One region of the Candidatus Methylospira mobilis genome, then DNA from elsewhere that is predicted to be linked to it. Evidence: riboswitches for the same ligand, from Rfam matches in the RefSeq annotation. Region 1 holds a riboswitch; the other holds the start of a gene.

The links. Region 1 has a riboswitch for cobalamin ahead of F6R98_RS00240 (TonB-dependent receptor plug domain-containing protein). Riboswitches for the same ligand answer to the same signal wherever they lie in the genome.
Region 2: another riboswitch for cobalamin. It lies ahead of F6R98_RS12195 (CbtB domain-containing protein); the one in region 1 lies ahead of F6R98_RS00240 (TonB-dependent receptor plug domain-containing protein).

The regions. Positions count from the first base shown of each region.
Region 1 is NZ_CP044205.1:49,401-64,297, reverse strand. Features, by position in the region: gene F6R98_RS00260 (TonB-dependent receptor) at 1-1,509, opposite strand, end outside; gene F6R98_RS00255 (DUF7676 family protein) at 2,349-2,915, opposite strand; gene F6R98_RS00250 (DUF5522 domain-containing protein) at 2,896-3,087, opposite strand; gene F6R98_RS00245 (hypothetical protein) at 3,062-3,649, opposite strand; gene F6R98_RS00240 (TonB-dependent receptor plug domain-containing protein) at 3,722-5,668, opposite strand; cobalamin riboswitch at 5,842-6,058, opposite strand; gene F6R98_RS00235 (beta-class carbonic anhydrase) at 6,199-6,780, opposite strand; gene F6R98_RS00230 (sulfite exporter TauE/SafE family protein) at 7,230-7,613, shown strand; gene F6R98_RS00225 (hypothetical protein) at 7,648-8,199, shown strand; gene F6R98_RS00220 (c-type cytochrome) at 8,662-10,734, shown strand; gene F6R98_RS00215 (multicopper oxidase family protein) at 10,839-12,758, shown strand; gene F6R98_RS00210 (EAL domain-containing protein) at 12,814-14,037, shown strand; gene F6R98_RS00205 (phosphate-starvation-inducible protein PsiE) at 14,183-14,653, shown strand; gene F6R98_RS00200 (NAD(P)/FAD-dependent oxidoreductase) at 14,760-14,897, shown strand, end outside.
Region 2 is NZ_CP044205.1:2,698,461-2,713,357, reverse strand. Features, by position in the region: gene F6R98_RS12235 (clan AA aspartic protease) at 1-72, opposite strand, end outside; gene cobI (precorrin-2 C(20)-methyltransferase) at 92-859, opposite strand; gene cbiE (precorrin-6y C5,15-methyltransferase (decarboxylating) subunit CbiE) at 852-2,138, opposite strand; gene F6R98_RS12220 (cobalt-precorrin-5B (C(1))-methyltransferase) at 2,131-3,243, opposite strand; gene F6R98_RS12215 (precorrin-8X methylmutase) at 3,249-3,905, opposite strand; gene F6R98_RS12210 (sirohydrochlorin chelatase) at 4,148-4,987, opposite strand; gene cobM (precorrin-4 C(11)-methyltransferase) at 4,984-5,775, opposite strand; gene F6R98_RS12200 (CbtA family protein) at 5,772-6,449, opposite strand; gene F6R98_RS12195 (CbtB domain-containing protein) at 6,464-6,643, opposite strand; cobalamin riboswitch at 6,764-7,007, opposite strand; partial or broken gene F6R98_RS22800 (transposase) at 7,195-7,326, shown strand; gene F6R98_RS12185 (IS5 family transposase) at 7,407-7,847, shown strand; gene F6R98_RS12180 (putative bifunctional diguanylate cyclase/phosphodiesterase) at 8,004-10,292, opposite strand; gene gpmI (2,3-bisphosphoglycerate-independent phosphoglycerate mutase) at 10,628-12,280, shown strand; gene sdhC (succinate dehydrogenase, cytochrome b556 subunit) at 12,286-12,837, shown strand; gene sdhD (succinate dehydrogenase, hydrophobic membrane anchor protein) at 12,842-13,231, shown strand; gene sdhA (succinate dehydrogenase flavoprotein subunit) at 13,242-14,897, shown strand, end outside.

The DNA of each region.
Region 1 (14,897 bases):
CGCCCAATCCGATTTGAATTGGTAGCCCAAGTCCAGATTGTAGCTGGTTTCCATGTTCAGATTGCTGCTTCCGAGTTCGACGCTGCCGCTCGCGTCATGGTAACCGTTGAAATATAGCTCCTGGATTTGCGGCGCGCGCTGCGAACGGCTGGCGGCAAGGCGCACGTGGTGTTCGTCATTGACCTGCCACAGCGCCGAAGCCGATGCGCTGAAAGGAATATAGGTGCGTATCGGATTGTTCTGTGCGTTGATAGACGTGCCTTCGACACGCAGCCCCGCTTCATAGCTGACCGGGCCGGTATCGAATTTTTCGATGCCGAACAGCGCGTAGTTCTGGATATTGGAATAAGGGGAGATGACTGGAGCACCGGCAGGAAGGGTGCCGGGCGCGCTCAATACGTTAAAGCGGTTGTTCTGGGTTTGCAGCCCCCAGGTGCCGGTGAACGGCCCCAGCGGCTGGTGTTCCATCTCCAGACGGCTGTCGAACCCCTGATTGGTGAACGTGGTGTTGAGTTGATTTGCATCCAGCTCGACATGCGTATAGTCATTATACGCGATGCGTAAGCTCAGCTTCTTCGCCAGTTCAAAAGGGGTGTTTATTTCGTTTTTCCAGGTATAACGGCTCATGGTCTGGAAGATATTCACCTGCGGATCGCCCGCGCCTCCTCTCGGGGGAATACCGTAATAGTCGTTGCGGTTGTTATAGGACAACCCGGCATAGCCCCAGTCATCAATGTAAGAGACGCCTGCGGTTCCGCCTATCGCATTGCCCGATGTATTCCCGACATAGCCGTAGGTGTTGACATCCGGGAGATTGCCGGTCGTTTGCTGATAGGCGCTCTGGTCGATGGCATAGCCGGGGATGGTCTGATTGGCGTTCCGGCGATAAAATCCGTCCAGATGGAGGGCTAACTTGTCCTTGCCAGCGTCCAGCTTCAATACGTTGGAAGTTTCATTGCTCATCGTAATGTAACGCGACGCCAGCGTGCCGGTAATCGGTTTATCCGGCATTTTCATTGGCACGCGATTGTCGATAATATTGACCGCGCCGCCGATCGCGGTTCCACCGTACAACAGCGTCGCCGGGCCGCGCAGCACTTCGATGCGTTCCGCCAGCACCGGTTCTATCGCGTTGGCGTGATCGCCGCTGAATTGCGATGCATCCAGGATGCTCAGGCTGTCCTGCAGGACCTGTACGCGCGGCCCGCCCTGGCCGCGCACGATGGGCTGGCCGACGCCGGGACCGAAGGACGCGTTGTTCATCCCGGCTTCCTGTTCCAGCGTCGATCCCAGAGAGTCCGCGATTTTTTTCTTGAGATTATCGCCGGATAGCGTCGTCTGCGGCTGTCCGTTAGCCAGAACTACCTCATTGAGCGCAGGCGCTTCGACCTGAACGATATCCAGTGTATCCATTTCATTGGCGTCATTGACGTCGGCCAGCGCTGTTTCGGTGCCGAAAGGCAGGCATAGGCTCAGACAAAGGCTTGCGAAAAACGAGGGGCGTAACATTTGTTCCTCCAATGTAATGTTATATATTTACAACACGTATCAGGCGCAAAGTAAACGACTACGTACGAACTTGCAGCGTACCGCCGGCTTGGCTCAACACAACCATACTGTTATGTTATATAGTAACACTCTTCTGGTAAAGAATTTTCTGCACGACGCCAATAAAAGTCGATACCCGCTAAAAAGCGCCACGCCAAGGTTTGACGGCCATGCCGTTAATTCAAGGAATCATCGCTGTTCGGCAGAGCCTGCCCGAATTTACCCCGAGGGAATGCCGGAACCCCGACTTTCAGGATTACTTGCGAAGCAATGTCCTTGCCGGTATGACCGCTTAATTTAAATGGCACTGGAAATCCGGATTAGAAATTTACCGTGATTCCCGCCCTGACCATGCGCGGTTGTATCGGATGGAACGTGGCGCCGTTATATTGCGTTACATTGCCGCGGGCGCATTGATTATTGTTGCTGAACGTATTGCAAAGACCGTATTGGTATCCGGCACGATGGCATATTGCTCATCTTATTCAACAGGATACGAAATTCTGCATGCGCGTCGAGAACGGTTTTAACTGCCACCGATCAAAATAAACGGGATGCCGGCTACAAAATCAACCGCACTTATGCCTTCGATCACCTCAAGCGTTGTCTGCCGCGTTGGCTGATTGTCTCGCTACCTTCGACGATTGAATTGCTAGCCACTTTCGCGGAAATCGCCAAAAATCTCATTGGCTTCATTCCAGGGGCATCCAAGCCTCGACCCAACCCCCTAAACCACATCAAAAATATACTTATAAAACAATAATATGATTCAATATCAACACTTAAGTTGATAGGATTGACTAGTCAGTAGGCATAAAGTTATCCGGCTTAGGTTCGCCAAGATACTTTTCACGCAAACGATAATAAAGATCGAGCCGCTCCCATTCAGGCTCAGGCAATACGCGCTGTTCATCAGACAGGAACGGCGAAGGCAAAAAAACTGTTATCAGTTGATCGCCAAAGCCGTTCCATAATCGTAAACCCCAACTGCGTCCACCGCCGCATTTGCCGCCACGCATTTCGAAAAACCCAATTTTGGCAACGGGACGATTTTTTCTCAGCTCTTCATCCGGGCAATTATTGTGCGGCCCAATACAAAGATGAAAATGCCAGTAACCCAGATCAACGGTCAAATAGCCGTCAAGATAGGAAAGTTTTGGTTCTTCTGTAAAACGTACTTCGAAAACGGCACCTTCAACACAGGGGCCAACAACAATCCTGTTCCAGTTTTTCGAGAAAAGGTCTTGCGACAGCATCTTCATATTTTCTTCCGTAGGTTCGAAGAATGTATATTCAGTGCTTGTGCCGCCCGGATTTTCAACCGTCTCACGATTGAGAACGGTTGAGTCACAGATTGCCGTTGTCATTTGTTTTTCCATTAGGCGTATCTGGTTTTTGCTGTGCGCTATCATCATAACCGTAAGGACAATGACGACAACCTGAATGGCAACAATAGCCGCGTTTCAAGTGATATTCGGCTGTATAAACCACCCAGCCGTTCTCATGATAAAAATCAACCCCTTTTGTCAATTGCTGCATATTTGTTCCGCATGTCAGGCAATGCCATGAATAGTTTAACTATTGAAAATATTGCAACCGTGTAACACAAGGTATAACCCACGTAAGAGGGGTAATATTCGGCTGCCTGTGCAAAATATCGCCCCCAGGATAAATCCGTGTAACGTCCCGAAAGCAAATAGAAACTGCCGTTTGAAATCAGGAACGCGATGGATGCAGCCATTACCAGTGCTGCAAATTGTTGCATTGCGCTCGCCGCCGACAACACAGGAAACTTGGCGCACCATTGACCGCCTATCCACATCGCCGCATAAGTAGGGATCAGAAAAACATAAGCCTGTGAAATACAAAAATCGCTGACACCGTTGTGGGTAATCGCCAGATAATCAATCAAACCTGCTTCCAGCAGTAAAGCGATGAACAAATAGCGTCCTCCCAGCCACAAACCGGCCAGAAAAAACACCGCCAGCGAAGCATCCGGCAATGAAAATGCCGAACCAACATGGTGAAAACGGGTGGCGGCCATCAATGCCATCAACGCAACTGCGCCGGGCCGAATGGATGAAGCTAGTGTTATATTCATGATGAATCTCCAGTGTAAGTTAAGCGTAGCGATAGAAAAATGGTATTGCCCAAGACAGCAAACGAGAAAAACTTAAAACTTCACAGACACCCCGCCTATGCCGGTAAACCCCAGCGTGCCATACCCCCAAACCTGCTGGTAACGCTTGTTCAACAGGTTATCCATGCGCACGAACAGGGCTATATTTTCGTTCACGTCATAGTTGCTGGAGACATTGACCAGCACATAACCGGGTACTTGCACGACATTGCCGACGGTGTCAAAAGAGCTTCTGCTTCCCACAACCAGTGTATTTACATGAAAGGAAGCCTCCGGTATGAATCGATAATCGAGATCGAAGCTGCCCTTGTTTTTGGGGCGCAGTAATAACGGCGAGTTGGTGCGCACGCCGGTATAGGGATCAGTCAGTCCGTAAGTCTGATCGAGGGTATAGTTGACGCGCAATGACAGGTCGTCGAACGGCTTGTACTCCACAAAGCTTTCCAGACCTCTGGCAATCGCCGAGCTGACGTTGGCAACCTGACCTCGCCCCCCATTGGCGTTGGGATTCCATTGGATCAGATTATTGAACTGGTTGTTAAAATACAAAGCGCCCAATTTCAGTTTTTTATCCAGCGCATACTGTTCCAGCCCGGCATCCATGTTGAGACTGGTTTCCGGCATTAAGTTAGGGTTGCCGTAACAGCTTAGGCTCAGTTCGCATAGAGACGGCGCTTTGAAAGCGCTTCCCACATTGGCCTTGATGCGATTATCCAGTTCGGGAACCTCGATCACCTGATTAAAACGCCAGGTCATGTGACGTCCGAACTGGCTATTATCATCCAGACGCCCGCCCACCGTGGTATGCAGACGTTCCAGCCAGTCGAGCTGATTTTGCAGATAATAGCCGCCGTTGCTCATCGAGCCGTTGGCGTTGGAGGAACCGCCGCTCTGACTAACCAGCGTATTGAATTTACCATCGAAACCCGCAGTCACCGTGTCATTCTCCAGCACATGGACGATATGCAACCATTCGGCCTTGATAGCCGTGCCCTGATACGAAGAAGGAGACGTCCAATCGGGGGACAGTGTAGGCGTGGTGTAATAATATTGCCTGTCGGTCAGGCTATAGTTGATACCAAGACGCTGTTCCCATTTCTTATCGAACAGAAACAGCCGCCCCTGACCGCGCGTGTAGACTTCATTGGTATTGGAGAAATAATAGGGATTATCGCAGGATACAAAATTCCCGCTGAAGCCGGTATAGCCGGAGCCGCCGCAATTATCCAATCCTACTTGCGCCTGATTGTAGCGTAGCGTCCAGTCCAGATCCAAATCATCGGTGACCTGATAGCCGGTGCGCGCGGACACGGTCGTATTCTGATAGGCTTCACGTTCGTTGTTGCCCATGGATTGCGCGGCAGCGGAAACGCCCATATTCTGAAAATGGCTGGCATTCAGCGTGTAATTCAACCCTTGGCTTTCACCCGATACGCCGCCGCCTACTTTCCAGGTATCGTAATTTCCGCCTTGAGCTAAACCGTTAAACTGTGTCTTACCGGAACCGTGCTTGGTAATGATGTTGATGACGCCGCCCATTGCATCCGCGCCCCACATCGCACTGGCGGCCCCGCGTAAAATTTCTATGCGCTCGATGTTGTCCACCTGAAGATTGGCAAAATCGAATGCGCCATCCGCACTGCCGGGGTCGTTCATTTGGATATTGTCTATCAGCACCAGCGTCTGACTAGCGTTTGCGCCACGCGTAAACACCGAGGTTTGAGTACCCGTGCCGCCATAGCTCATCACATCAAGCCCCGGTACCACGCGCAACACGTCGACAACGGCATTCAGTCGCCGGGCTTTGATTTCTTCAGCGGTGATGACGGTAATGGTATTGGCTATGCTGGATTCCCTGGTTTCGGAACGGGTGGCGGTAATCACCACCGGATCCAGGGCATCGCTGGAATCGCTTTCAGCAAAAGTAGGGAGAGGCATCGCCGTCAGGACGATGGAAAAAGATAGCAGTCGCACTTTCATGGATAGGCTCACTGGTCATGCTGCGAGCACGCCCCGCTCACAGCGTTACGAGAGACTATAGATCGAAGAGTGGACAGGTTGGTGTAGTGAGGAGCTTAAACAAAACAGCTCACGGTCAACCCGTGAGCCCTCCGCTACAGTCGGTTTTATGGCGATAGCCGGGAAATACCTCGACAAATCGCCGGAATCAGGCCGGTATCCGGGCTCGTGAGCAGCTTTGGGGCTGGAGGCATCGCCTTCCCATGTCGAGTATCGACACAGTGGCCTATTGATGCCGCTTAACTCACTTACCGTTGCGGGGGCAGCGCCGGACTGGATCGAAATCGCACCGGCTTCCCGTTTAACCTGCTGCATTGAGCTGCAACAGGCACCTGAATCAAGTTGGATACTTTACAACAAGTTAAGCACTAGATCAAAATAGGATACCGTATATCGGGGTGTTTCCAGCAAGATCGTAAAGTAATGCCCACCACCCCGCCGACGCTTTCTGGAATCGGCGAAGAGATGGGGTGTGGCGGTGACTGTTGGTCTTAGGCTACTGCGCCCGCCGCAGTGGCCGCCGGCACCTCGACCAGGCAGCCTGTTTTTACATCATAGATGTAACCGTAAATGGGGATTTCCCTGGGCACCAATGAGTGGTTGCGGATACGCTTGACGTCTTCCAGCACACTTTCTTCCTGCTTTCTGATTGTGAGCCAGTTGATGTATTTCCCGTCGCTACAGCCAGACCCTTCACCGCAATCGTGCCAGCCGCTTTCATCTATAGACGCGGTTTTAAGGCTGCTGGACAAAAGATCGCTCATGATCTCATTGGTAAAAAGCTCCATGCCGCAATCGGTATGATGAATCACAAACCACTCGCGCGTACCCAGCAGCTTGTATGAAATCACCAGCGAACGTATCGCGTCATCACTGGCGCGACCGCCGGCATTACGAATTACATGCGCATCGCCTTCGACCAAACCCGCGTATTTCGCGGGGTCCAGCCGCGCATCCATGCAGGTCAAAATCGCAAAATGTCGGGCAGGCGGCAACGCCAGGGACGCCTTATCGCCAAAGTCGGCAACGTAACAGGCATTGGCATTTAAAACTTCTTCAAGTATCTTGCTCATGTCATTCTCCTCTGTATATTTTTATCGAGCAGGCATCCTATTTTCAGTACTCTCGGAACACCAAAATAGGCAGGATATTAGACAAGGTTCACAGATAACATATCAAGCCATTTATATAATAATATTGTAATTGCTCTATACTCACAAAAGGATCAGCGTAAAGCCGCCCGGAATCCTGCGTACTTGCAACGAAACCTTGGTTAAGTCCTTCGACAAGTTCGGGGCGAACGGTAACTCTTGATTCAGTTGGTAGCGAGCCCTTCGACTGCGCCAAAGAGAGCCTGATCGAACCATGAGCGGAATCGACTTGTTCAGAGCTTCCCTGGATTTTGGGTTTAGAAAACAGCAGAACGTAAAGTCCAGTTAAGCTGCGCCTGTCAGATACCTGTGAAATAACCGAATCAATTCGTTTTTGTACCAGCTATCTTAACTTGAAGGGAGAATTAAAGATGCCCTCATGGCTCATAATTGTAGCGATTGGCATACTAGGCGGCTTGGCAGCGGGCTTTTTTGGTATTGGCGGGGGAATCGTCATTGTACCGGCGCTGATTTATTGGGCCGGTTTCTCACACCACATGGCTACGGGAACCACCATTGCCGTGATGCTTCCCCCCATCGGTCTTGCCGCAGCATTCGAATATTACCGACACGGGAATGTAGATGTACGAGCCGCCCTCATTCTGGCCGTAACCATGTTCCTTGGCGCATGGGTTGGCGCCTACTTCGCCAACCAAATGGCAGGCCCGTACCTCCGCCTCATCTTTGGAGTCTTTGTTTGCGGTATTGGAGCGTATCTTGTTTATGGTGCTTGCAACCGTCTCGGTTGGCTCTGAGGGGGAAGTGATAACGGTTTTAATCGGAAACAGTATGACGAACAAAAAATTTGATTATCTTTTCGGGCGCTTGGCGATCATTACCTTTATTGCATTGATCAGTGGTTGCAATGATGGCGTATCCGTTGGCACGGCAAGCGTAAGCGGCACACAAACCCGGCTTGGCGGCCATGTACTCAACGATGACGGCCCTATTGATCAGGGTCGTGTGGAAGCAAAAGATGCACAGGGACACATTGCCGCACAAACCGAGCTGAAGGGCCAATCGACTTATGCGATGACGCTGCCGACTGGCACGCTATATCCCTTGGTTTTGACCGTTTACCCGGAAGCCGCGCCGAATGATGCGCTCAGCGCTGTGGTTACCGACCCCAGCGCTAGTATGCAGGATATCAGCCCGGTTACCACCATCGTGGTGAATACCGCCTTGAGTCTGGGTGGTTTTACAGAAACCAACCTTGCCAAGGCCGCTGGAGCCGCTATTGCCCAGCGCAAGAAATCGGGCGGTGGCGGCGGAGGTGGTGCGGCAACCACCAGCGAAAGCTTTAAGGGAGACGCTACCAAACAATATGGCGGCTGGCATTAAGCGTTCGCTTTAAGGGTGTGTGCGCCCTAACCGCCGAAAATTCCGGCTGCTGCACAAGCGTTCAGTCTTAACCTGATTTTAGGTTGAAAACCATACAGTTTAGCTATGCTTTGACACGTATTTGACATAACCAAGACGTGTGCTGGTTAACGACCGTTTTTGCTATACATATTATTTTTCATTTACTTACGAAATATACGGAATTCTCGGCGGTTTGGGCTTAGACCACCTTTAACAAACCGCTCAAAATAATAGTAAAAACAAATATACTAATATACCATTGAAGCCTGTGACCCAAGCAGCCGAATAGATTAATAAAAGAGGCGAGTCTGTTTGAACCTGAGGTTATATGTAAAGCTTTATAAGCCATTCGCGTCGTCGCTTTCTTGCTCAAACAAGCATGGGGCTATTGGCTTATGCAGGTATGCTCCAGTTTGAACGTCTATTTCCAGGTACGCAGCAATGAAGATTAGCTATTTAGTTATGTCTATTTTTGGCGCATATCTTTGTTGGGGCTATAACGCTCAAGCGACTGAAGCGGCGATTCCCAACACGCATATAACCGTGCAGGGGCCTATGATTTCCGAAAAGGAAGCTGCTTTGATCAAGCGCGGCGAATATGTGGCGCATCTGGGGGATTGCATTGCTTGTCACACTGCGGATAAGGGAGCGGCAATGGCGGGCGGTCGCGAGTTTCCGACGCCCTTCGGCAAGGTTTACTCTACCAACATCACGCCGGACACCCAGGCCGGCATCGGTAAATATTCATTTGCGCAATTCGATCGAGCCATGCGCAAGGGGGTGACTGCAGACGGGCATAATTTATACCCTGCCATGCCCTATCCCTCCTATGCCAAAATGAGCGAAGACGACATGCGCGCCTTGTATGCCTACCTTCAGCAAGGTCTGGCACCGATCAATCAGCCCAACCAGCCGTCGGAGATGCGCTGGCCGTTCAGTATGCGCTGGGGCCTGACATTCTGGAACGCGGCGTTTCTGGATGCTGAGTCCTTCAAGCCGGATACTACAAAGGATGCTGTCTGGAACCGGGGCGCTTATCTGGTGCAGGGGCTGGGACACTGCGGTGCCTGCCACACGCCACGCGGCATTGCTTTCCAGGAGAAGGCAATGAGCGATGCGGATTCCCATGGCAATCGCTATCTTGCGGGCGAAACGGTTGAAGCGTGGCATGCGCGCAGTCTGCGGAATTTATGGGAGGTGGAAGACACCGCCTATCTGCTGAAAACAGGAAAAAACCGTTTTACTACGGTTTCCGGCAACATGGCGGAGGTGATTCACCACAGCACTCAACACTTCACGGACGCCGATCGAACCGCGATTGCCACCTATCTGAAATCGCTGCCGCCGGGCGAAAACGAACAGCCAATACCGGAGAGTACCGGCGCAGCGACAGTGCCGACCGATCTGTATACGACGCGTGGCGGTCTGGGGTACGTTCAGTTTTGCGTGGCCTGTCATCGTCAGGATGGCTTGGGAGTGAAAGATATGTTCCCGCCGCTGATGCAGAATCCGACGCTTAACTCTGCCGATCCGTCCACGCTGCTGCATATCATGCTGACGGGCGGGAAAACGGCTGAAACTGCCGCGCACCCACGCGTCTACGCCATGCCTGCCTTCGCCCGGCTGTCCGATCAGGAACTTGCGGAAATCCTGAACTTCGTGCGTGCCATTTGGGGCCATCATGCTGAACCGATAACCGCGTCCCAAATAAAAAAGATGCGCGCGCACCTCAATTCCAATATTACTGATGCTGCTCTGTTTGACACGCCGCGTCTGGCGGACATGCTGACCAGCCCCAATGCCGGGCAATTAATACAGGGTATGCGCCTGCATCTTGAAACTCGGGCGCTGTTGCCGCAGAACGTTGGCAGTTCCCTGAATTGCACCAGTTGTCATCTCAATGTGGGTACGGTGGCGGACGCTTCGCCGTTCCTTGGCGTATCCGCTGTTTTTCCCGGTTATGCCGCGCGTTCCGGGCGGATCATCACGCTCGAAGAGCGCATCAACGGTTGCTTCGAGCGCTCCATGAACGGTAAACCGCTGCCAATGGATTCAGAGAGCATGAAAGCGATGGTGGCCTATTTCGACTGGATGAAAAAGGACATCAGATCGCAGGACAAGATCGCCGGGCGCGGCGTCGGCAAGGTGGATATGTCGCTCAAACCCAACGTGGAAAACGGCAGGCAGGTATACGCCACGCAGTGCGAGGTGTGTCATGGCAACGACGGCCAGGGCTCAAGGCAGGCTGAGGGCCGCGTTATCTACCCGCCGCTGTGGGGTGACGATTCGTTCAATATCGGCGCCGGTATGGCGCGCACCTACACTGCGGCGGCCTTTGTTCTGTCCAATATGCCGGTCGGATTCCATCAGAAATTCCCGCTGGGACAAGGCGGTATTTCGGAGCAGGATGCCGTCGATGTGGCAGCGTATTTCACGCACCAGCCGCGCCCGGATTTTCCCGGCAAGACGAAGGATTGGCCGAAAGATAAAAAACCTATGGATGCACGTTATTAAAATCCATTTGCCGGAGGTACAAACTCACTTTTCCAGATTAAGTCTCCTGATAGCACACTAAATTAAACTTATTAAAGAGGCGATACCGCCCGAAAGGAGGTTACATGCAAGGTTTTATCAATCATTCACGCCGTCGTTTTCTTGCCCAAACAGGCTTGGGCCTGCTGGCTTATACAGGAGGGAGTACATGGCTGCATGCAATGGAGGGGGTGGGCATGATGCCCAAAATGGCGCCTAACAAGGCATCGCCTCTCTTTAAACCCGATGTGGAGCTCGAGCTGATTTGCCGGCCCGGTACGGCGCATATTCTTCCTGGCCAGCCCACGCAGGTGCAGCAGTACATAGGTCGTTTGATCAATGGCCCGGACAACACTTTGGCGGCGCTGCCCGATTCTTATCTGGGGCCGCTGATGCGTTTCCAGACAGGGCAGAAAATCCGTATCCATCTGCGTAACGAGTTGGACGAGCCGACCATTACCCACTGGCATGGACTGAGCGTGCCCGCCCTGATGGACGGTCATCCCATGTACGCGCTGGACAAGGGGCAAACCTTTGTTTACGAATTCGAAATGCGCAACCGCGCCAGCATGATTCTGTACCATCCTCATACGCATGGAATCACCGGCAAGCAGGTCTATCATGGCTTGGCCGGCGCCATTATGGTCAGCGACCCGGAAGAGCAAAAGCTGGATCTGCCTGCCGGGGAATACGAAATACCCATCGTTATTCAGGATCGATTATTCGATGAACAAAACCAGTTGATTTATGCGCGTAACATGCATGATCGCATGATCGGTTTTCACGGCGACCGTATCCTGGTTAATGGCCGCCCCGACTTCAGTATCGATGTGGCCAGCCGAGCCTATCGACTGCGCATTCTCAATGGATCGAACGCGCGCATTTACAAACTGGCCTGGGATGACGCCATGCCGATCACTGTGATAGGTGTTGACGGCGGATTGTTGGAAACGCCGGTGCATAAACCTTATGTCATGCTGGCTCCCGGCGAGCGCATTGATGTATGGGCCGATTTCAGTGCGCGCAAGCTCGGTTCGCAGCTGGTCATGCGTAGCAGCACTTTCAGTGGTGCGTTACCGAAAATGGCTGAGCGTATGATGCGTGGAGAAATGGCAGGGATGGGTAGAAATGCAGGGGGCATGCGACATGAGACCGAGGGAGATAAACAAGGCGGCGAACATGCCATGATGGGCGGTATGCGTGCAATGATGCGCAATAAATTGCCGCTGGGAAGCGAATACCCCATTTTTACCGTGCGAGTAAGCCGTCAGGTGAGCGAGAATCCGAATCTGCCGACGCATTTGAGTAAAATCAACCGATATCGAGTGAGCGATACCGCCAACCCCAGCAAGCCGGTAGCGCTTGGCATTTCCGAGGGACCTGGAGCAATGTTGCTCAATGGACGGCCCTATGCGCCTAACGATTTTATGGATGGCGAGCGCATACCTTTCGGTACGCTGCAATTGATGGAAATTTTCCATGCGCATGGCGGTAAAGGCGGGCATGGAGCTGCAGCAGGTCAAGACGAAGATAAAGCGCCGATGAGTCATGGCGATGACGTGCAATCCGGAGCGAAGGCCGAGATGCGTCATGATGACGCGGAAAACTCAGAGCAGGGCATGCACGCCATGGGCGGTGGTATGGGCATGATGAATGGTATGGGTGATATGGGTGGTATGGGTGGTATGGGTGGTATGGGTGGTATGGGTGGTATGGGTGGTATGGGTGGTATGGGCATGATGATGTCGATGGCGCACCCTATCCATATACATGAAGATCCGTTCCAGATCATCAGCCGCACCATCGGCGCGGAAGAGTCTGCGGATTACGCTACCGTGCGTGAAGGCTTTATTGATAGCGGCCTGAAGGATACGGTACTGGTCATGCCGGGTGAGAAAGTTCGTATTATCAAGCCCTACAAGGAATATAAAGGCGTGTTCATGGTTCATTGCCATAATCTGGAACACGAAGACATGGGCATGATGCGCGAATTCCTGGTGGAATAGGCTTTCAGGGAAAGTCACCCCAAAAGCGCACCCTCATCATTGGCATGAAAAGAAAATGATAGTGACAGAAATCGAAATCATTGACGCCATAAAAAAAGACGAATTCACGTTTTTTTATCAACCCAAGGTTTCCTTGATTACCGGAAGGGTGGTGGGTGCTGAAGCACTGATCAGGTGGATAAAACCTGATGGTTCAATTGTACTGCCGGGTGTGTTTATCCCTGTGGCGGAACAGTCATCACTGATTACAGAAATCACCCGCCACATGTTCCCCAAGCTGGTGAATGATCTGATGGTGTTGCAGGATGTGGATACGTTATCAGTGTCTTTCAACACTTCAGCCAAGGATTTCGAGAATGACGCATTTACAAAGACGGTGCTGGACTCGCTTGAAACGTTTGGGGTGGCGCCCGAAAGGCTGCAAGTAGAGTTAGTGGAAACCGCCGCTTTGGAAGCAGGCGATAGTCTCAAACAGCATATCCTGCCGTTGCGGCAGGCCGGCCTGGGATTGGTAATGGATGACTTCGGTACCGGGTACTCGTCCCTGGATACGCTCAGCAAATGGCCGTTCACCTCCATCAAACTGGATCAAGGCATCATCAGCAGAATGCTTGATTCGGATAAAAACATGACCATCGTCGAGACATCCACCCGCATGGCGCATGAGCTTGGAATCAGCGTCATCGCCGAAGGCGTGGAAAACAGTGATCAATACCACCGTTTACTGGAAAGCGGTTGCACCAAAATTCAGGGATTCTGGATCAGCAAAGCGCTCCCGCTGGATCGATATATTTCCTTTGTGAAGGCAGACAATCGTTGGTCCGGTCTGCCGGTCGGACTGATTCACATGGCTAGCCTGGACCATGTGCAGTGGAGAAGGAAGCTGGTCAGCGAATTGATCAAGGCGGTGTCTTACCCTAAAAACTCACCTTACCGGAAATACCTCAAAGTTCCCCCCTTATCATGCCATGAATGCCGGTTGGGGCAATGGTATTACAAGGAAGGGCAGCTGTTTCGGGATAGAAAGGTTTTCCATGATCTGGAACAACCACATTGCCAATTTCATAATGTAGGCGAATTACTGGTAAAGCTGGTGGGTGACGGGGCGACCATGGAGGATATTACAACCCCTATGCGAACACTTTCCGAGCTATCAATGGAGGTGATGGCCAACCTGCAAATTCTGGAAAATGAAGGTCTCAGCGATATGCATGCGGCGCACTATAAATGGACATTCAACGAGTTGCATTTCAATAAGGGCGAGTTTCCAGTGGAATAATCTACGACAACGGCATGGATGCCGCGAAGGTCTGCCCGTTCTACTCTTACAGTTGAAAATATTTGCCTTGGCGCCGCTTGTATATTAGAAATTACTAATATAGAATACAAGACAGCCACGAAACCAACGAAACAGTCTTGTCTCGATGAACGATAGACACCGCATAGTCAAAAAAACCGGAGATACTCTGGTGGACATGTTCCATTTTCTGGCCTTGTTCTGCATCGGTTCCACGATAGTCTGGTCGGCATTACACGACTATATCGAAATGATGAAAGCCGGTCATGCCACGCTGGAAGATATCCTGCTCTTGTTTATTTACCTTGAGCTGGGTGCGATGGTTGGCATTTATTTTAGAACGTTGCGGTTACCCGTACAGTTTCTGATCTACATCGCTATTACGGCCTTATCACGGCATCTGGTAATTGATGTGCAAAAGGTCTCCAACGAGTTTCACCTCTATCTACTCTTGAGTATCACTGGAGCAATAGCGGTATTAAGCCTGGCGATTTTAGTACTATCGTTTACTTCACATAGATATGGTTGCCCTGAAGATGGGCGCGGAACAACCGAAGACCAGAGTAAACAAGGCTCTGACATCGCGTGCAGATGGTAACAAAGTTATTGGGGAAGCAGCCGCTTCAGTAACTATCAAAAATGGTACTGGTTGCAAAAGAAGACATAATAAAGGCAGTTTAGCCATATCAACCGAGGAAAAAACCATGGCAAAAATCGTTATTGTCGGTGCGGGTATAGGAGGTATTCCTATGGCTTTTGAAATGAAGGAAAGCGCCCGCAAACAGGATGAGGTTGTCGTTATTGCCGACACCCCCACTTTTCATTTTGTGCCATCAAATCCT
Region 2 (14,897 bases), 2.1 Mb from region 1:
CGTGACCGCCAATGGACGCAATTCAGGCTTGCGTGGATTACTCAGTTCAATATTGGCGAAAATATGTCCCATGTTGTCTCTCCATTGCCCATCATTCAGACTTTTTACGGCAGCCGCGCTGTACTTCGCTTCGCTCCCTGCTCGGATTTTTCACCAGCAACAACGACAGATAATTAACTTTTTCGCCGCGCAAAGCGGTGACATCGATTTCGATGCGTTCGAACTCGGTGCCGGCCTTTTCGATGAATGCGGCATAAGGCAACAGCTGGCGGCGTTGCAAAAGCTCCAGGATATCGTCCAGCAGTGGTTTGACCTTCAATAACACCAGCGTGTCGAAATCATCCAGCAGGCGTTCGATCATCGCGATGCCGTAACCGGCGGGGATAATCGCCACGGTTTCGTCGGTATCCGCCAGCGGCATGCCGAAACTGGCGGCGGCGGCATTAAAGGACGGTACGCCGGGAATGGTTTCGATACGCGCCTGATCGTCCAGGGCGGACAGCGTGCGCGCCAAATGGCTGAAAGTCGAGTAGGTGGACGCGTCGCCTTCCACTAGAAACAGCACATCCTGTCCGCTATTCAGGCGCACCTGCACGGTTTCGGCGGCTTGCAGCCAGTAACCTGCCAGAATTTCGCTGTCGTGGGTCATCGGAAAAACCAGCGGCGTGTGTTCCGCTGGCAATGCCAGCCCCGATTGCAATGCGATCTGCAAGGCATGGCTTTCGGCATTTTTTCGCCGTACCGGGTAGGTCCAGTGCGCGTCGCTGCGTTGCAGCAATGCATAGGCGCGCCGGGTAATCAAACCGGGGTCGCCGGGACCGAGCGAAACGCCGAACAAACGGCCTTGTCTGTTATTCATTGCCCGGCTTCCCCGCGCTGATGATCCACACCGGGTTTTCCGCCTGCATGCGATGCAGATCGAGTATAGGCCGACTGCGTGCCGCTTGCAGTTGGGTTACGTCCCACGGAGCGCCCGACTCTTTTAGCGTTTCCACGGCGTTAGCCAGATTTTCTATGGTGACGAAGTTAATCACCAGCCGACCACCGCTGCGCAAGCGTTGCAAGCACAGCAGGATCAATTCGCGCAATTCGCCGCCGGAGCCGCCGATAAAAATGGCGTCGGCATCGGGCCAACCGGAAATGTCCGGCGGAGCGCGTCCATGGATCAGCGTGTAGTTGGCCGCTTTCAGGCTTGCGCGGTTACTCAGCGCTATGGCGTAGTCGGCCTCGTTTTTTTCGATGGCGTAAACATGCCCGTGCGGACACAGACGCGACGCCTCCAGGCCGACTGCTCCGGAACCTGCGCCGATGTCCCAGACGATGCTGTGCGCGCGCAGCTCCAGGCGCGCCAGCGACACCGCCCGGACTTCGCGCTTGGTAATCAAGCCGCGCTCCGGCGTACGCTGGTGAAAGCGTTCGTCGGGCAAGCCGAATAAGGCTTCGTCGGGTTGCGGTTGTTTACGGTGCAGAATGACGATATTGGGGTCGGCAAAATGCTGCAGCGCGGCTTGTTCGACAGCCAACCAATCCGATATGCATTCGTCTTTTTGCAATAGGTGTTGCGCAACCAGTATTTCGAACTCCGGCGCCAGGCCTTCGGCGAGCAGCATGCGCGCGATACGGTCGGGGCTGTTTTCCGGGCTGGTAAATGCAGCGACCAGCGTGGCGTTGCGTAGCTGCTGCAGTAATGCGTAAAGTCCATGTTCCGGTCCTGCGCCGGACACCCACTCTCCGGCATCGCGGCTGTGCACGGATGCAATCGCAGCGTGTTGCCAGCTCAACCCCAGGCGCGCAAAAGCCCATTGCAGCGTGGAAACATTGGGTATGATTTCCAGTGTGGAGCGATCCAGTTTTCCGGCCAGATAAGCGGCTATGCCATGGCACAACGGATCTCCGCTGGCCAGCACCACTACGCTGCGGCCCTGTTCCAGGGCTTGCGCGACCCAGGACGGAACCTGGGTCAGTTGCCCGCTCAAGTCGCGCTGTTCGGCATTGACGTCGATAGCTGCAGCGAGCAGCTTCAAGGTGCGCGTAGCGCCGATCACCAGCTCCGCTTCGTGAATCAGGCGCAAAGCACCGGCAGTGATCCCGGCAGCGCCATTGTCGAGTACGCCGATGATGCGGCAGCGATCAGACATGATTATCAGCTCCGGAAACTTCGGCCAGTTTATCGCCCTCGAAATCGCACATCAGTATGCGCAAGCTGAATTGATCAGGATAGCGCGTGCGTAAAGTCCGAATCACGCGCCGTCCCAAAGCCTGGTAAAACTCGCTGATCATGCCGAGCGCTTCCATGCGCTCGCTGGCGTAGCGCGCCATTTCCGAGTTGCGGATTTCTTCGCAGACTTCGGGAGGCGCGCCGATGCCGGTAGCAATTTCGGCGAGCAAACCGGTATCGACCTCACTGCGGTTGGCATGGGTAATGGTTTCTCCTTGCGCAATTTTGGTGAGTTTGCCGATCATGCCGCCGATGACGACATGGCGAATTCCGCATTCGACGACGCTATCCAGCGCATATTTCAGAAAATCGCCCATCTGCACAAAACAGGCGGGGGCCAGTTCCGGCAACTCGCGCATGGTGAACTTTTCGGTGCGCCCGCCGGTGGTGAGCACGACTGTTTCCTGTCCCTGGCGCGCTGCAACCTCTATGCCTTGAATCACGCTGGCGCGAAAGGCTGCGGTGGAGTAGGGGTGGACGATGCCGGTCGTACCCAGTATGGAAATACCGCCGATGATGCCGAGACGGTAGTTCAATGTTTTTTTAGCCATTTCCTCGCCGCCGGGTACGGAAATGGAGACTTCCAGTCCGGATCGTTGCAGCAAAAAGTCGCCTACTGCGCGGACGTTGTGCTCGATATTGCGGCGCGGCACAGGGTTGATGGCCGGACCGCCGACCTCCAGGCCGAGACCTTGTCGGGTAACGATACCGACCCCGGCGCCGCCTTTAAGCACCACGCTGCCGATGCAGTCGGATAACAGCCGGACATCGGCGGTCAGCGGCGCCTTGTCGGTTACATCAGGGTCGTCGCCGGCATCCTTGATGACGACGGCGTGGGCGTATTCGCCTTTGCGGCATTCGCCCTCGATTACCGCAAAGCGCACGCACTGACCGTTCGGCAACTCGCATTCAATTTCTTCCGGTACACCACCTGTTATCAGCCCCAAAGTGGCCGCGCGCGCCGCAGCGGCGGAGCAGGCGCCGGTGGTATAACCTTTGCGCGTTCCTTTGACCCTTTTTTTCATGAGACTTAGCGGCGCGCCTCGGCCAGAGCCAGCAGCGCATGGATTACGGCTACCACGAGAGTCGAGCCGCCCTTGCGTCCCGAAGTGATGATCCAGGGCGTTTCCGTTAATTCAGCTGTAGCGGCCTTGGATTCCGCAGCAGATACAAAACCTACCGGCATGCCGACTATCAGCGCCGGCTTAAGATTTTCCTGTCCGATCATGCGCACAATTTCCAGTAATGCGGTGGGGGCGTTGCCTACTGCGATGATTCCACCTTCCAGTAACCCTAATGTCTGCGCCTTGCGCATCGCCTGCACTGCGCGCGTGCTATTTTGCTTTCCGGCCTCGCTAATGACGTCCGGGTCGGCGATGAAATGATGAGCTTTCACGCCGAAATGCTCCAGGCGCGGTTGCGACAAACCTACGCAAATCATTTCCACATCGGCGATCAGCGGCGCGCCATTACGGATGGCTGCAATCCCGGCCTCAATGGCGGAAGGGTGAAAACGGGTTAAACCATTAAACTCGAAATCCGCGGTGGCGTGGATCATGCGTCGGACGACTTGCCATTCCTCCTCCGGGTAGTCATGGGCGCCTGTTTCCGCGTCGACAACCGCAAAAGAGTCGTGTTCGATGCGGCGTCCGGCTTCGGTGAGTTGTTCGGTGATAATGTTGCTCATATTTTGTTCTGTAAGTAGTATGGTCGGGCGGGCTATTTCTCCCGACCGCCAGGTTTGCAAAACGTTGCGGGAAACGCTGAACAAGGCATTCCATATCATCGTTCATCAATAATATCACGAATCGAAATAATGCCTGAGTATTTTGCTTGGTTAAATCGCGGTATTTACCTGGAAGCAGGCTTGTATTGTGCGTATACCCTCGCATGACCGAATGACAGACATAGCGCAATCATGCAGCACAGTTAATGCTGATGTCCTTTGCCCTGGTCGGCGGCAAACTCGCGGTATTTGCAGCCGTCGCACTCCATCATCGCGCGGGCCTGGGCCACACCGTTTGCTTCGTCGATGCGACGCTCCAGCAGGGCCTGTATTTCCGGTTCGAAGCCGAAGTAATCGCCCGATGCAAAATGAATGGAGGGGTATTGCATGCGCAAGCGCTCGTTCTGACGCTTGATGCGTTCGATCAGCGTGCCGGTAAACAGGTAGTAGGGCAGCAGGACGATTTGTCTCATACCTAGCGTTGCCTGACGTTGCACAACGGACTCCAGGCGCGGATAGGTGATGCCGGTGAAGGCGATATCTACCAGGGAATGAGCGCTTTCCTCGTACAGCCAGCGCGCGATCTTCGCCACTTCGCCGTTTGCTACCCGGTCGGACGAGCCGCGCCCAATCAGGATGACGCCGGTGTTGTGTGGATCGGGGTAGTCCAGTTGCGCCAGGGCGCTCCGTTGATTACGCTTCAAAACCGCGAGGATTTCTTCGCACGCGCCGAGATGACGCGCGCAAACGAATTCGGTATCGGGGTGGCGCAACCGAGCATGTTCGATGGCTTCGGGTATTTCCATTTTGACATGGCCCGCGGCATTGAGAATCAGTGGGACCACGATCACGCGCTGACTGTCGCGCGCTGCCAAATCCAGCCCCGCTGCCAGCAACACCTCGGCGAACTCGATGAAGCAGACCACAATGCGCCAGTCCGGATGCCGCGCACGCCATTGCCCGGCAAACTGTTCAATTTCGAGGTTGCCTGCCGTATTGCGGGAACCGTGACCTACCAGCAACAGGGTATCTGTTTTGTTCATGATGAATGTTCCGCTTTGCGAAAACGATGAGAGAAGCCAGGGTCGTAAAGCTTGGAGCGTTTTATATCAGGCCAATGACGTGCGCCCAGTGCCGGGCTGACGATAATCATCGCCTGACTGGTAATGCCTTCGTCCATGCAGCGCGTACGTATATCGCGCAAAGTGCCGCGTACGATTTTCTCCTGATCGGGCCAGCTGGCTTTTTGCACTACTACCACCGGCGCATCATCTGACCATCCGGCATCCATCAACGCGCGTTTTATTTCTTTCAGCAATGTGATGGAAAGAAACAGACACAAGGTGCAATGATGAGCGGCTAATTCGCGTAGCGATTCATGCTCGGGCATCGGCGTTCGGCCCTCGACACGCGTCAGGATTACGGTCTGGGTAACTTCCGGCAGCGTCAGGCTTTCCGCTGCCGCTGCCGCCGAAGCCATCGCCGAAGAGACGCCGGGCACCACGCCGACTTCGATAGCCATCGCATCAAGGGGACGCACCATTTCTATCAACGCGCCGTAAAGACAGGGATCGCCGGTTTGCAGACGCACTATGGTCGCATGCATGCCTGCCTGCTCGATCAGCCAGCCGCTTATCTGCTCCAGCGTCATGTCCTTGGAATCGGCCACGGCGCAGCCGGGCTTGGCCCAGTGTAGCGCGGCTTCCGATACCAGCGAACCGGCATAAAGAATCGCATCGGCCCGTTCGATCAGCTTGCGTCCCTTGACCGTGATCAGATCGGGATCTCCGGGCCCCGCGCCTACGAACCAGACTTTTCCTGGCGGACTCACCCATTATCCTCCATACTGCGTTGAAACAGGTAGACTGAAGATATTCCCAGTAGCAGCCAAAATAAGGCATTGCAGATCAAGGTCGCCACGCGGAACTGCGTTTGCAGGACTTCCGGCGCCAGACTGACGGCTAATGCCGGTTGCGGCGCGCCGAGCCAGTGGGGCAGCATCAGCAATAGCAGTCCCAGCATCTGTAGCAAACGCCGCGCTTGCAGAAACAGCAGGGCCAGACCTGCCGCTGTCGCCAATGTAGTACCCAGCCACCAATGCTGGCGCGCGCTTAACTCGGCAGTAGCCGTGCCGGGCAGCTCGGGCAGCAACCCCAGGCTTGGCGCGGCAAAAAACACCGTATAGCCGGCCAAGCCCCATGCCACACCCTGTAGCAGTCCGGACCCGGACGGACGGCGCAGCAAATAAAGACCGCTTAAAATCAGGCCGTACCCCAAGCCCATCGCCGCGTTGGCCAGGGCTGTACCGGCCGTGCGTCCCCAGAAATTATCTGCTGCCTGCGCTTCGGTTGCGAGCTGTGCGCTCATCCCAAATACATTAGCCCTGTTTTCATAGGTTTCGGCATTCAGAATCAACGGCGTTACCCACAGCGCCTGCAGCAGCGTCAACAGCAACGCCGCCAGCAAGCCGGCTATGGCTGCAGTACGCAATATAGGGATAAACACGGATTGTGAAGGGGTTAATGGCAGGGAAAGTTGGCCGAATGCCGGGTATCGTGCGAGGTATTATGTACTGTGTCCAGCGGCGCAAAGCCCACGGTGAGTATCAGTAAACCACCCAGCACCATGGCGGAAACAGCAGACAGAACCTGGCGTAGATTACGGGTTTCGGTGAGGGTGGAGAGCGATAGAGTAGTCATGGGTATCTCCCTTGGTTTTATTGATAAGACAATAGAAAAACAGACGGGAGAGATACAACCAGGAACGCCAACCCGGTGCGCCACCGGTGGTTTGTCCAGCTTGCACCCGCCCATCGCGGGTTCTAAGCAGCTCCTTTGGCCGGTATCAGGACTGGCGAGCGATGGATTGCTACCATCAGCGCATCTCGTCTTCGTCATGTGTATGCAAGCACACAGTGACGTTTATAGAGCATGCGTTAAGACTCGCTTACCGTTGCGTGGGCAGCGCAGGCTTTACCTGTCGGGGACTTTTCGGCGCACCTGCTTCCCGTTTAACCCGAACCGGTTTTTGATCGGTCCGGGCACCAAGGAGTATTAAGCTACAAACTTTAATGGAATTTTATTCTCACGTCAAAATGTTCTGGGTTCTTTTGACATGAACACGCGCCACCAGCGAAGGTGGAACCACTTCGTAAAGTGGCTAACCGACTCGACATTAGCGCCGAAGACTGGAGCGTTATCTATCCCATACTGGTGAAGCATCGGCATGTCCGGTCGACGTCCGGGGAACGGTGCCGGGCCTTTCTGGCGCTGTTCTGCAAATTCTTCGATCTGGTTCTCAATGGCGTTTGCTGCCGGAAGCGCATGGCAACTGGAACGCCGTGTTCAAGCGTTTTTCCCGCTGGAGCAGGCATGGGGTCTGGCGGTCGCTGTTCGCCGGATGCATCCATCATCCTGATGTGCAAAGCGTGTTTATCGACTCCACCATCAACCGGACTCATCCCTGCACCGGTGGCGCGGCGGGCGGCAACGCCGGGGACGAAGCCTTGGGGGACAATCGAAGGGCGGGTTCAGCACCAGGATTCACGCCATCACGGATGCCTTGGGGAATCCCCTCGAATTCGTACTGACCGGAGGGCAGGCTGAAACCTTGCCGGCGCTGACGCCGGCGGGTGTCCGTGCGTTTGTCGGCGACAAAGGCCATGACAGCGATGCGCTGGACCAGGCCATCGTAGCGAGGGATATGAAAGCCGTGATTCCTCCGCGCTGCAATCGAAACAAGGTGCGCGAATGCGATTGGCTTATTTACAAGGAACGCCATCTGATTGAATGCTTCTTCAACAAAATCAAACATTACCGGAGAATATTTTCGCGTTTTGAAAAAACGGCTCGCAACTACATGGCCTTCCTTCACTTCGTCTCAGCTCTCATTTGGTTGCGGTGATACGTCAACAGAACCTAATTCGGTAACTATTTTTACTACAACGCGTAAGGCCTGAAAGCGGAAATGACGTCTTACGGTCTCAGCAATGTCCGGATAAGCTTTCAGCAGCGCTGAAAGTGTTATATGCCTGATGTTGGGAGGGGCGTATTCTGCTGCTCATGTGCCTTTGGCAGTCTGGTTTGCGCTAGCCAATACTGATTGGGCAAGAAGCAACTGTTCCATTTCCTCGGCAGGCACCGGTTTGGAAAACAAATATCCCTGTGCATAATCGCAGCCGATATCCCGAAGCTGGTCGCGTTGCGCTTTGGTTTCGACGCCCTCGGCAATCACTTTCAGCCCCAGACGATGCGACATGGCGATGATTGCTTCGCATAGCGCGATGCAGGATGGGTCGGTCGGCAAACCCTCTATAAACGAGCGGTCGATTTTAATATAGTCCGCCTTGAATTTCATCAGATAGGACAGGGAAGAGTAGCCCGTGCCGAAATCATCCAGAGCGATCTGTATGCCCAGTTCGCGGAAACGCATCAGTTTTTCCGTGACCTCTCGATGCTCATTGAGCAACAGCCCTTCGGTTATTTCGATGGCCAGATTGGCCGCGCTCGAAGTATCTTTTTGCAGAAACTCTGTCCAGGTGTTGTGAGAACCACCGTCCAGCAGTTGTATTGGCGAAATATTGATGCTGATTTGTATCCGGGTGGATGAACATTGGCCCCAGCGTTTGGCGTACTGAACAGCTTGCTGAAAGACCCAATCGCCAATTTCACCGATCAAGCCGATTTCTTCCGCTATCGGAATAAAAACTGCGGGATTGATCTTGCCCATCAGCGGGTGGGTCCAGCGCAATAACGCTTCCGCCTTGATGATGCGGTCAGTGGCCAAATCGACAATCGGCTGGAAATGCACTTTGAACTGCCGCGCATCAAGCGCGTAACGCAGGCAGTTAATCAACTGCTGCTGCTGCTCGCTCTCCTCGTGGATTGAAGACGTAAAACGACTGTAGCGATTGCGCCCAAGCTTCTTCGAGGCATACATGGCTTGATCCGCGTGTTTTAGCAGGTCGTCCATGTTGTCTGCGTCTTTTGGGTATTCTGCGATGCCGATGCTGCCTGATACGCGTAGAAACTTGTCCGCCAATCCGATTGATCTGGCCAGTATTTGATTGATGCTGCGCGCTATACGCTCTATGCAGGCGATATCGCCGATTTGCGGGATGCACAGGATGAATTCATCACCGCCCAAACGTGCTACCGTATCTCCTTCGCGTACACACCCGCGGAGGCGCTTCGCTGTTTCCTTGAGCAGGTGGTCGCCGGCGGCATGCCCCAGCTGGTCGTTGACGGCCTTGAAACCGTCGAGGTCGATCATCATCAATACCAGCGTCTTTCCCGTGCGTTTCGATTTGCTGATTTCCAATTGCAGACGATCAAAAAACAGGCGGCGATTCGGCAGCAGCGTCAGTGCGTCGTAGTTGGCCTGTTTCCAGATCAATTCTTCCGAACGTTTTTTTTCAGTGATATCGGAGAACAGGCAAATATGCCGGTATACATCCCCGATTTCATCCGGAATGCTGTTAAGCGTAAGCCAGACGGCGAGTTCCGCGCCATTTTTGTGCCTGCTCCATATTTCGCCTTGCCAGTGTCCGTCTGCTCTCAGTATCTGCATGATTTTCTTATACGATGCGCCGCCGGCCCGGTTTTGTTTGAAATGCCGTTGCGGTTTACCGATGACCTCATATTCGGGATAGCCGGTGATGCGTGTGAAAGCGGGATTTACTGCAACGACATAGTCTTTTTGATCGGTGATCATGATGGCCTCGCTGCTGTTTTGGTAAACGGAGGCCGCGAGCAACAATTCTTCCTGCAGGCTTTTGCGTTCGAGAGCTATTCTGGCAAGGTTCGATGCATTTTGCAGTCGATCAAGGTCATTGTCGGAGGGAGGGCCCGCGCTACTACTGCGAAAGATTGAAAAAGTGCCGATAACTTTCCCGGTTGAGGCGCGAATCGGCTCTATCCATACGGCAATCAAGCCGGCCAGCGCCGTGCGTGCATGGTGGTGTTGCCAGTCGGCGTGACAACGGAGATCTTCGACAACGGCGCGTATGCCTTGTTGTGCCGCTATAGCCAGAGAATTCGGAAAATCTTCTATTTCCAGGTTGGACAGCGACGCCTTCAGCGTTGATAAAGCGGCGCTGGAGGCTTTGCAAATCAGGTGGGTTGCTTCTTCGTTAATCAAATGTACGGTGCAAAACGCGTCTTCATCTTTAGTCTCCACATACTCGATAATGAGATCGAGTACCTCGGTCCCATCCAGAATCGGCATGCCTTTGGCCAGATTATCCAGTTTTCTGGAATGGCTATCGGCCAGCTTTTTGACGTGCATAGCCTGTTCCGCAGCAGAATTGACCGATTTGGGCTGGCTGATACGTTGTGCAATCTGTTTCAACGTCCTGGTACTCCATGGCGAGGGATGCCTGATCCATACGGGGCGCGAGCAAAAACAGGCTGGCGGCATCATAAATCTGTGCTTTTCAAGGTTATAATCACGAACAGTTCCGCTTGGTGACAAGAGCGATTGGCTATATCAATATGGTTTTTGGTTATGAATTATGCTATTTTCAATATTAATTGTTATAAATCAGCCGGTTTGCAGGTCATAGCGCCGAAGAGGATTGCGGAAATTTAATGCTGAAATCATCGGATAACATCATTGCGCGTTGTGATCGTGTCGCGTAGCATAGCGCCATAGTTTTTAAGCCGGAGTCTTGCTTGAACAGTCTTGTGTTGAATAAACACCCTGTTTTCCCCGGGATCAACGGGCCTCTGTTGACGATAGTGATGGATGGAATCGGTATCGGTTCCGGTTCCGCGCTGGAGGGCAACGCGGTGCGCAAGGCCTGGACGCCGACGCTGGATTTTCTGCTCACGCATTCCCCTCATACGCTACTTAAAGCGCACGGACTCGCGGTCGGTATGCCCAGCGATGACGACATGGGCAACTCCGAAGTCGGGCATAACGCAATGGGTGCAGGCCGTATCTACCATCAGGGAGCTGCGCTGGTCAATGAGGCGATACAGAGCGGCGGCATTTTTCGCGGCGATGCCTGGCTTCGCGTGATCCGCAATGTGCGCGAACACGATTCGACACTGCACTTTCTCGGGCTGTTTTCGGATGGAAACGTACACGCTCATATCGATCATCTCAAGGCCATGATCGTACAGGCGCGTCAGCAAGACGTTGGGCGCGTACGCGTGCATGTACTGCTGGACGGACGCGATGTGCCGGAAACCTCCGCGCTGGACTATCTGCAACCGTTCGAAACATTTCTTGACGAAATGCGCGGCGAGAATTTCGATATCCGCATAGCCAGCGGCGGCGGGCGCATGTCGATAACCATGGATCGCTACGAAGCCGATTGGGCCATGGTGGAACGCGGCTGGCAAACCCATGTATTGGGCAATGCCCCATACTTCGATAACGCGGTAGCCGCGGTCAACGGTCTGCGCGCGCAACATCCCGGCGTCGGCGATCAGGATTTACCGCCTTTTGTCATTGCCGATGCCGGCGAGCCTGTGGGCAGAATCGAAGATCACGACAGCGTAGTGTTCTTTAATTTTCGCGGCGACCGCGCCATGGAAATTTCGCGGGCTTTTGAAGAAAGCGAATTTTCTGCGTTCGACCGCGTGCACGTACCTGATATTGTCTATGCCGGCATGCTGCAATATGACGGAGATCTGCATATTCCCAAACATTTCCTGGTAGATCCGCCAGCCATACGCAACACCATGAGCGAGTTTCTGGCGCATACGGGCGTCGCGCAACTGGCAATTTCTGAAACCCAAAAATTCGGTCATGTGACCTATTTCTGGAACGGCAACCGTAGCGGTAAATTCGATGAGAAGCTGGAAACCTATATTGAAATTCCGTCCGATCTTGTGCCGTTCCAGCAACGCCCGTGGATGAAATCCGCCGAAATAACCGATGAACTGATCGTGCAACTACAGAGCGGACGCCATCGTTTTCTGCGCGTGAATTACGCCAATGGCGACATGGTGGGACATACCGGGAATCTGCAGGCGGCTACGCTGGCGGTCGAAACGGTAGATCTGGCCTTGAGCCGTATTTTGCCGGTAATTGATGCACTGCAAGGCGCCGCCATAATTACCGCCGATCATGGCAACGCCGACGAAATGTATGAGCTCAATCGCAAAACCGGGGAACCGCAAAAAAATGCGGACGGTTCGTTCAAGCCGAAAACTTCTCACACGTTGAACCCGGTGCCGTTCATTCTGTACGGCAACACTTTGAACAATGCCGTGACGCTGGCGGACATCCCAGCGCCCGGTTTAAGCAATATTGCCTCCACCACGGTAAACCTGCTTGGTTACGAGGCGCCGGAATGCTGGGATACCGGCCTGTTGGCGTTTAACTGAACACTATGACACGTCCGCTTTCCCCTCATCTGCGCATTTTTCGTTTTCCTCCAACCGCGGTGCTGTCGATTCTGCACCGCGTTACCGGCGTCTTGTTAACGCTGGGCTTGCCGGTATGGGTGTTCTGGTTGATGCAGGTGGCTGATGGGCCGTCAGCCTATGAACCTATACACGCATTTTTACAATCCTCGGCCGGTATCAGTAGTTTGTATCTGTGGCTGTTCGCACTTTTTATGCATCTCTGTCATGGGCTACGGCATTTGTTCTGGGATAGCGGCAGGGGCATGCTGCGCGACTCACTACACAGGTACGCCATGCTCGAGTTTAGCGCCGCCGTGATTTTGACGGGCGGATGTTATGGTCTGCATCTCAAGCAAACCGAACTTCAGGGGTTGCCGGCCGCCGACTGGCGCGGGGAACCGGCCAAACGCTGGGCTCCTTCCGCGTATGGCTGCGACAACGCGGCTGAAACTCCGGCTCCCGATTTCGGCGCGCCTGTTATTCGTTGCAGCGCGCTGGTTGATTTTATTAACAGCAAACCAGGGTTGGACATATAAGCCGATGGAAAAACACTATCGCACGCCTCTCAGGTTTGCTTTAGGTTTGGGAACCTCCCGAAGCGGCACGTCGCATTGGTGGCTTCAGCGCGCAAGCGCTGCGGCATTGATTCCTCTGGTGCTATGGTTTGCGCTGTCAGCTGCTTCTCTCCCCTATGCGACTCATGCTGAAATTATGCATTGGCTGACTTTGCCATGGAATACGCTAATACTTGTTTTTCTGCTGGTAGTGATGTTTTGTCACGCCGCGATCGGAATTCAGGTTGTGATAGACGATTATATTCATCTGCGCGCGCTCAAATTTTTCGGACTGATAACTGCACACCTGCTCTTGCTGCTGTTGGCGTCGTTGGCGGTTTACACCCTGATCCGCATTATTGTTTTCAAGGGCTGAATCAGTGACATTGACTCCTGCCTATCCGATCAGCACCCATTATTACGATGCCGTCGTTGTAGGGGCGGGTGGCGCGGGTTTACGCGCCACCCTGGGGCTGGCGGAGAAAGGATTGAAAACCGCCTGCCTGACCAAGGTATTTCCTACGCGCAGCCATACCGTGGCTGCGCAGGGGGGCATCAGCGCCGCGCTTGGCAATATGGGCGAAGATGATTGGCGCTGGCATATGTACGACACCGTCAAAGGTTCCGATTGGCTCGGGGATCAGGATGCAATCGAATACATGTGCCGGGAGGCTATGCCGGCGGTAATCGAACTCGAGCATATGGGGGTTCCGTTTTCGCGCACCTCGACCGGCACCATTTATCAACGCGCCTTCGGCGGTATGACCACCCATTTCGGCAATGGCAACGCCCAGCGCACCTGCGCCGCGGCTGACCAGACCGGTCATGCGATACTGCACACCCTGTATCAACAATCCTTGCGCCATCAGGCCGAGTTTTTCATCGAATACATCGCGCTCGATCTGATCATGGATCAGGGGCAATGCCGTGGCGTGCTGGCATGGCGGCTGGACGACGGCAGCCTGCACCTGTTCCGCGCGCATTCGACGCTGCTGGCTACCGGCGGATACGGGCGCAGTTTTTTTTCCTGCACTTCCGCGCACACCTGCACCGGGGACGGCAACGCCATGGTATTACGCGCCGGTTTGCCGCTACAGGACATGGAGTTCATACAATTTCACCCGACCGGAATTTATGGCGCCGGTTGCCTGATTACCGAAGGAGCGAGAGGAGAGGGCGGCTACCTTACCAACTCTGAAGGCGAGCGCTTCATGACGCGCTATGCGCCGCATGCGCGGGATTTGGCCTCGCGCGATGTCGTAAGCCGCGCGATTACGCTCGAAATCCAGGCCGGCCGCGGAGTCGGGCCGAAAAAAGATCACGTTTTGCTGCATATCGAACACCTCACGCCAGCTGTGATCCATGCGCGCTTGCCGGGCATCTCCGAGACAGCGCGCGTATTTTCCGGGATCGATGTGACTAAAGCGCCGATTCCGGTGTTACCCACCGTACACTACAACATGGGCGGCATCCCGACCAACTATCGCGGCGAAGTGCTTACCCTGATCGACGGCAACCCGGAAACACCGGTGCCGGGGTTGATGGCTGTCGGTGAAGCCGCTTGCGTTTCCGTGCATGGCGCCAATCGTCTGGGATCGAACTCGCTGCTCGATCTGGTAGTGTTCGGACGCGCTGCGGCATTGCGGTGCGCTGAGTTGATCAGAGCGGATGCGTTACATGCTTCGCTGCCCGCCGATGCCTGCGCCGCAACGCTGGAGCGCTTCGATCGTTTGCGTCACGCGCAAGGCAGGCATCGCGTTGCGGAAGTGCGCTTGTCCATGCAGACCTGCATGCAGAACCACGCAGGCGTTTTCCGCAATGCCGGAATCTTGCAGGAAGGACTGGATCAATTAATGGAAACAAGACGACGCTTCGACGATATTCAGCTAAAGGACCGCTCGTTGATCTGGAATACCGATTTGGCGGAATGTCTGGAGCTGCAAAATCTGCTGGAACAGTCCCTGGTGACCGTCTTCTCCGCGTTAAAGCGGGAGGAAAGCCGGGGCGGGCATGCGCGCGAAGACTTTCCGTTGCGTGACGAT